Linked DNA regions of Botrimarina mediterranea. The protein of the gene in region 2 binds, or shares a complex with, the protein of the main gene of each other region. Links are inferred from orthologs where the notes say so. Each region holds a gene or a part of one and is shown on either strand. Other genes may lie near its edges. The genes, in order: Spa11_RS15280 and Spa11_RS07670.

Evidence for each region.
Region 1: the proteins of Spa11_RS07670 (region 2) and Spa11_RS15280 are in contact, whole or in part, in a crystal structure (PDB 5UE9), measured with the Lactococcus lactis proteins. The link is inferred for Botrimarina mediterranea from one-to-one orthologs. Residues at the interface, in WP_025017116.1 of Lactococcus lactis: Gly25, Phe27, Phe29, Glu32, Tyr33, Lys35, Tyr36, Lys48, Phe56, Thr60, Pro61, Arg62, Val63, Ala64, Glu65, Thr66, Ala67, Ser68, Gly69, Met70, Ile74, Gln77, Pro223, Glu251, Phe274, Ala275, Pro277, Phe278; in WP_023189152.1 of Lactococcus lactis: Leu4, Gln5, Ala47, Ser48, Met49, Leu50, Leu51, Arg52, Arg53, Met95, Leu98, Arg223, Met224, Ala225, Cys226, Ile228, Gly229, Ala230, Cys231, Tyr232, Ala233, Val235, Glu236, His237, Asn243, His244, Ala245, Lys247, Glu250.

Annotation. Positions count from the first base shown.
Region 1 is NZ_CP036349.1:3,975,027-3,978,121, forward strand. The notes cover bases 315-3,095. They hold Spa11_RS15280 (dihydroorotate dehydrogenase electron transfer subunit), read right to left. Parts: upstream 2,268-3,095; coding sequence 1,362-2,267; downstream 315-1,361. Other genes in these bases: Spa11_RS15265 (tetratricopeptide repeat protein), read left to right, coding at 315-323; rpsT (30S ribosomal protein S20), read left to right, coding at 429-707; Spa11_RS15275 (hypothetical protein), read left to right, coding at 798-1,283; Spa11_RS15285 (pseudouridine synthase), read right to left, coding at 2,335-3,095. Also shown: more of Spa11_RS15265, read left to right, coding at 1-314.
Region 2 is NZ_CP036349.1:1,924,506-1,927,720, forward strand. The notes cover bases 38-2,938. They hold Spa11_RS07670 (dihydroorotate dehydrogenase), read right to left. Parts: upstream 2,027-2,938; coding sequence 1,049-2,026; downstream 38-1,048. Other genes in these bases: trpS (tryptophan--tRNA ligase), read right to left, coding at 38-717; Spa11_RS07675 (hypothetical protein), read right to left, coding at 2,174-2,431; Spa11_RS23220 (HU family DNA-binding protein), read right to left, coding at 2,639-2,938. Outside these bases: more of trpS, read right to left, coding at 1-37; more of Spa11_RS23220, read right to left, coding at 2,939-3,196.

The DNA.
Region 1 (3,095 bases), 2.1 Mb from region 2 along the record:
AGGCGGTGAAGCCCTTCCAGGCGGCCCGAGCCGACAAGAAGCGGGCCGCCGAGGCCGAACTGCACCTGGGAGAGTGCTTCCAGCACATCGAGCAGCACCGTTTGGCGATGCGTAGCTACGAGGCGGCGATCGCGATCTGCGGCGAGGGAGAATGGACCGACCTCCGGAAGCTGGCCTTGTATCGGGCCGGGGTGCTGGCCATGGGGCTCAAGGACCTCGACGCGGCGGAAAAGTACCTGACGGACCTCGCTTCGGCCGATTTTGGGTATCGAGACGTCTCGGCACGGCTAGACAAACTGGCCACGATCCGCAAAACTGGCTGACTTCCCCGCCGCGGAGCGGCGTGGGCAGGGGCGGCCGGTCGATGATGACGAGGCCAGCCCCGTGAGTCCGGACACCCGCCAGCGTCATTTTCAGACCCCTTCCCGATGCCCAATTCAGCCAGCGCCAAGAAGAGCCTCCGCCAGAACCAGGAGCGTCGCCTCGCCAATCGCAGCGTCCGCTCGAGCCTGCGGACGCAGATCAAGAAGGTCCGCGCTGCGATCGCTGCCGGCGACGCCGAGAAGTGCGACGCCGAGTTCAAGACGGTGCAAAAGAAGCTGGACAAGGCCGCTGCAAGCAACCTGATCCACGACAATAGCGCCGCCCGCACCAAGGCCCGCCTCACCAAGGCGATCAAAGCCGTGAAGGCGAAGGCCCAGGGCTGAGGCCTAAAGGTCTCGCGCAGAGACGCAAAGACGCAGAGAAGACGAGGGCTGGCATTTGCCAGCCCTTTTTCTTTTGAGATGGGGGCAATCATGCCGCAATCACCGTCCGCTCACGATCGATTCCTCTCCGCAATGGAGGGGGAAGCCTACAACCCTGCCTTGAATCAGCCGAGCAAGAGCCCTGAGGTTTTTGCGGCATTGATTCCCGAGTTGGAACGTGAGGTTCAGCAGGGCGATATGCAGAGTGCGTACGCTCTGGCAGTCGTTCTCGTCGCTGGTCTAGCTCTCCGCTCGATGGAAGAGTTGGAAGCTCAGCGTGAAGACCTGCTCGTCCGTGCTTCAGAACTCTGGACCAAATGCGCCCTATCGGACAACTGGGGGGCTGTTGATAATCTCATGACCGAAGGCGTTGGTCCGTCCGCAGAACTTGCTCGTCGCTTGTGGTCAGAAGTCCATCGCGATCGCAGGGACCTGGTTCAGTTCGACAACGACGCACAGATGCCCATCTATGGCAGCGACTTCGCTCGCGAAGTCCATCGTCGCTGGCTTCTCAAATGGCCAGAAGTCTCGCAATAAGTCGGTGACACACTTCCTTAGCGCCTTCGCGGCTTTGCGTGAGTCTTCTCCGCGTCTCTGCGCGAGAGCTTAGCGCCGTTACCACTCGATGAGCGAGGCGTCGAACACGGGGCCTTCGACGCAGGTGCGTTTGTAGTCCCACTCGCCGTCGGGCTGGCGCACTTTGGCGACGCAACTGAAGCAGACGCCTAGGCCGCAGGCCATCGGCGTTTCGAGCGACACGTCGCAACGCACGCCGGAGGCGAGGCAGACTTCGGCGACGGCGTGCATCATTGGTTCAGGGCCGCAGCAGAGGACGCGCCGCGACGGGCCGGTGGTCTCTGATAGCGCCTGCTGCAAGAGGTCGGTCACCAGGCCGTTGTGCCCGATCGAGCCGTCGTTGCTGGCGATGCGAAGGTCGAATCCCGCGGCGCGGAAGTCTTGCTCACCAGCGACGTAGGCGGCGGTGCGGACGCCGTAGCAGAAGGTGACGCGGGAAGCGCTAAGCCGCGAGCGGCTGGGCGCGCCGTAGGTCTTTTGGGCGAGGGCTTCCCTGCCCGCGGCGAGGAACGGCGTGTAGCCGATGCCGCCGGCGACGAGGATCAGGTGGTCGAGCGCCTCAATGTCGCCGGCCAACCGAGAACCCGTGAAACCATTGCCGAGCGGACCCCACACTTCAACGAGGTCGCCGGGCTGACGCGTCGCAAGCAGCGCGGTCAGTTTGCCGTGAACTAGGTAGACCACGTCAACGGTCGTGCGGTCGTCGCTGGTGTCATAGAGTGCGAAAGCCCGGCCCAGCAGCGGGTCATCGATCCCCGCGACGCGGACCATGACGAACTGCCCCGGCGTGATCACGTCGGCGATCGCCGGCGCCTCGAAGCGCAGACGATAGGTGTCGCGCGCGAGCTGGACGTTCTCGATGATCGGCGCCGAAACGAACGCCGCGCCGTCGGCGTAGTGATTGGCGTGTAGCGGCGTCGCGTCGAGGCGTTGGCAGTCCGGCACTTGTGCTTCCTTGTCGAGCCCGCGAATGACGCGAATGGAAATCGCTCTCATTCGCGGGCAACCAATTTCAACGCTTGCCCTTCGGCTTGCCGCCACCACTGCCGCCGCGGCCTTTGTTCTTCGACTTGTTGAACGGCTTGCCGCCGGACTTCTTGACGCCCTTCTTGATGGGCGGCTTGCCACTAGGTTTGCCGGTAGGCTTGCCCGTGGCGCCGTGCTTATGGGGGCGGTGTTTGGCGGGGCGCGCGGTTGGGCGTTTAGGACGCTCCGTCGCCGATTTGGATTCTTCCCCGCCAATGATGGCTCGACCCTCGGCGGGCCGCTCGGCTTTCTTCGGCGCCGCCTTGCGCGGCGGTCGCTTGCGATCGGGGCGCGGGCCCGAGGGCCGCTTTTCTACGGCAATCGTCTTGTGCTTGCCGGTAGTCGCTTCACGCAGGGCCGTGACCTCTTCGCGCGTCAGTTCGCGGTACGCGCCAACGGGCATCTCACCCAGCCGCACGGGGCCGACCGCGATGCGCTGAAGCTTCTGCACCTTGTGGCCGACACGCGCCAGGACACGGCGGATCTCGCGGTTGCGACCCTCGTCGAGGATCACTTCGAGGATCGCCGATGACTTGCGGGTGCTCTTGAGCTTCACATTCTTGAACGCGACGCGGCCCTCATCGATGTAGACGCCCTTACGAACCTCGGCGAGCACCTCGTTGCTCGGCATGCCCGCCACTTGGACGTGGTAGAGCTTCTCGACGCCGTGCCGGGGGTGGGTGATGCGGTTGGCGAGTTCGCCGTCGTTGGTGAGCAGGATCAGACCTTCGCTCGACATGTCGAGCC
Region 2 (3,215 bases):
CTTGAGCAGGTCGAACAGCACGTCCCCCGCGGGGTCCTTCGGGTCTTCCATCGGCCGGCTGTCGGTCTGGATGCGCATGATCTGCTTGCGCTGCGCCTTTACGTCGTCGAACACGGCCAGCGTGTTGCCGTAACTCTTTGACATCTTCTCGCCGTCGGTCCCCGGCACGCGCGCCGACTGATCGAGCACTTTTCCTTTTGGCAGAACAAACGTCTCGCCGAAGTGATGATTAAAGCTCTGCGCGATGTCGCGGCAGACCTCGATGTGCTGCAATTGATCCTCGCCCACCGGCACGACCGTCGCGTCGTAAGCGAGGATGTCGGCCGCTTGCAGCACCGGGTACGTAAAGAGCCCCGCGTCGGCCTTCAGGCCTTTGGCGAGCTTGTCCTTGTAACTGACGCAACGCTCCAACAGGCCCATCGGCGTGCCGGTCAGCAGCAGCCAGCAAAGCTCTGACACCTCCGGCACGTCCGACTGCACAAACATCACCGCCTTGGCCGGATCGAGCCCCAGCGCGAGCAGATCCATCGCCCCGTTAAGCGTGTACTCGCGCAGCTTCTCGTGGTCGCGCACCGTTGTGAGCGCGTGGAGGTTGGCGATGAAGTAATACGACCCGTCGTCGCACTCGTCCTGCAGCTGGATGTACTGCTGGATGGCGCCGAAGTAATTGCCCCAGTGAAACGGGCCGGTGGGTTGAATGCCGGAGAGAGCTCTCATCTTGCCGCTGTCTTTAGGGGGATGGTTTTACGAAGAAGGAGATATGGGGATGGTCTATCGGTGCAGTGGGGGCGTGGGCGATGCGGGCCGGCGATTGGTGGTGAGCGACTACTGAGGAGATATTGGGGATGGAGCCTTTGCGGGGCAACGCGGGATGACCAAGTAGAGTGAACTAAGAATTAGTTATTCAATTCAGAACAACCCACTGATCGATGTCATTGCGCCTTGCCATTCGACCATCTCCATTATCTCCTCAGAAGCCAGACTGCCAGCAACCGGCGGCTCGAAGTAACTCCGCGGCGTCCTTACCAAGTTGCCATCCCCACATCTCCTAAATCTTAAGACATAAAGTTCCAACGACTTCGCTAACGCTCGTCGCGCCTAACTCTCCTAGCGCCGCCGGTAGCGCCTCTAGCACTTCTATCGACGCTTGAGGCCGGTAGAAGTTCACGGTGCCGAGCTGCACGGCCGACGCGCCGGTGACGAGGAACTCCATCACGTCGTTGATGTTCGCGATGCCGCCGACGCCGATGATCGGGGTTTTGACCGCTTGGCTGGCTTGCCAGACGCAGCGGAGGGCGATCGGCTTGATCGCCGGGCCGCTGAGGCCGCCGACCGTGTTGGCGAGCAGCGGCTTGCGTTTGCGCCAATCGACCGCCATGCCGAGCACTGTGTTGATCAGGCTCAGGGCGTCGGCGCCGCCCGCCTCGGCGGCGCGGGCCATCGTGGCGATGCTCGTCACGTTGGGCGTCAGCTTCGCGATGATCGGCAGGTCGGTCGCGGCGACGCACTCGCGCACCACGGCCTCGCAGAGGGCCGGGTCGCTGCCGAAGTCGACGCCCCCCGACACGTTCGGGCACGAGACGTTCAGCTCGATCGCCGCCGGTCGGAGCGAGCTATCAACGACATCGAACTTACGGACCAACTCGACGAACTCGTCGCGCGCCTTGCCGGCCACGCTGACGATGATCGGCGCGCCAACCGACGCCAGATAGGGCAGGTGGCACTCGATGAACGCGTCAACGCCGTCGTTATCGAGGCCGATGGCGTTGAGCATCCCGCCGGTCGTCTCGACGGTGCGCCACGGGGCGTTCCCTTGCCGCGGCGTGGCGGTGACGGTCTTCGGCAGGATGCCGCCGAGCCGTGAGACGTCCACGAGCGACGCCAGTTCGCGGGCGTAGCCGAACGTCCCCGAGGCGACCAGCACGGGGTTCGGCAGCCGCAGGCGACCGAGCGTGACGGACAAGTCCACCGACGCCGGAGCGACGGGGTCCGAAGCAGGCGGAGCGGACGGGGCTTCGGGCGACATGCTGGCAGGAAAACGACGCGTCGGGCGGGGTAGGCGAGAGCCCAAAAGCCTACCCGGCCCGCGCGACGCGTCCTAGCGGCATAGCAATCCGGCGTCGTCCGACGCGGAGCACCTAGCCGAGAGCCAACAGCCGATGGCCGACAGACGTTAAAGCACCAGCCCGCTCGTGCGGTACGGCTTCATATGGCTCGGCGAGTCGAGGAACCAGACGCGTTCCCACTCGTCGAGGAACGTGCGGAGGTCTTCCGACGTGTAGAGGAGCTGCTGAGCACGTCGGGCCGGGTCGGCCGAGTACATCGGGATCAGGCAGCCGGTGCTCGACGTGATCGTACACGCAGCCAGCAGGCCTAAGACCCAGGCTTGAGGACGCAGAAGACGCTTGCGAAGGGGCGAGACAGGTCGCATGGGGGTCACTCCTCCTTGAGTGCGACGCCGCGTGGGCGTCGGTAGCTTCCAGACTTAGTGGGGCTCTCTGCCGTATTCTTGTGGTCTACGGCCTCGGTCTCTTTGCGGTCGGTCGGGCTTCCGTGCTCGGTCCGGTTCGCGTTGTAGCAGTCTTAAATCGTTACAGAAAAGGCGTTTAGCGGCGGTCGATCGCCGATCAGCGGTGGTTCAAGTGCCCGGCGAATCGTGGGACGGGCGGTCGTAGCCGGCGTAGCTTGTCGGCGGCGATGCCTGGCCGCTGGACGACGGGCTGCTGGATGAGTGGTCGCTGGATGAATGGCCGCCGTTGGCGGACGGCGGCTGGCCGTAGCCGGGGCCTTCGCCTGCGTTGCGCTGGGCGGCAGCCTCTTCAAGGGCGGCAAGCCGCTCGCGCTCGGCGAACTCCTCGGCGGCGCGGCGTTCCAGCTCGCGGACCCGCTCCTCCATCTCTTTGCCGGGCTTGAACGTGACGACGAACTTCTCGGGAACCGAGACCTTCTCGCCGGTCCGCGGGTTCCGCGCCTTGCGGGCGGCCCGTTGCTTGACCTCGAAGACGCCGAAGTTCCGCAGCTCGATGCGACGGTCCTCGACCAGCGTCTCGACGATGGCGTCGAACGTCTTTTGGACGATCTCTTTCGTCTTGAGTTGGGTCAGGCCGATCTCATCGGCGATCGTCCTGACGATCTCTTTCTTGGTCACGACCGACTCCCCGGCTGGAAAGGCGTCGCCCGTCGATCGAGGTCCCATCACCGAAGGGTGGCTGAGG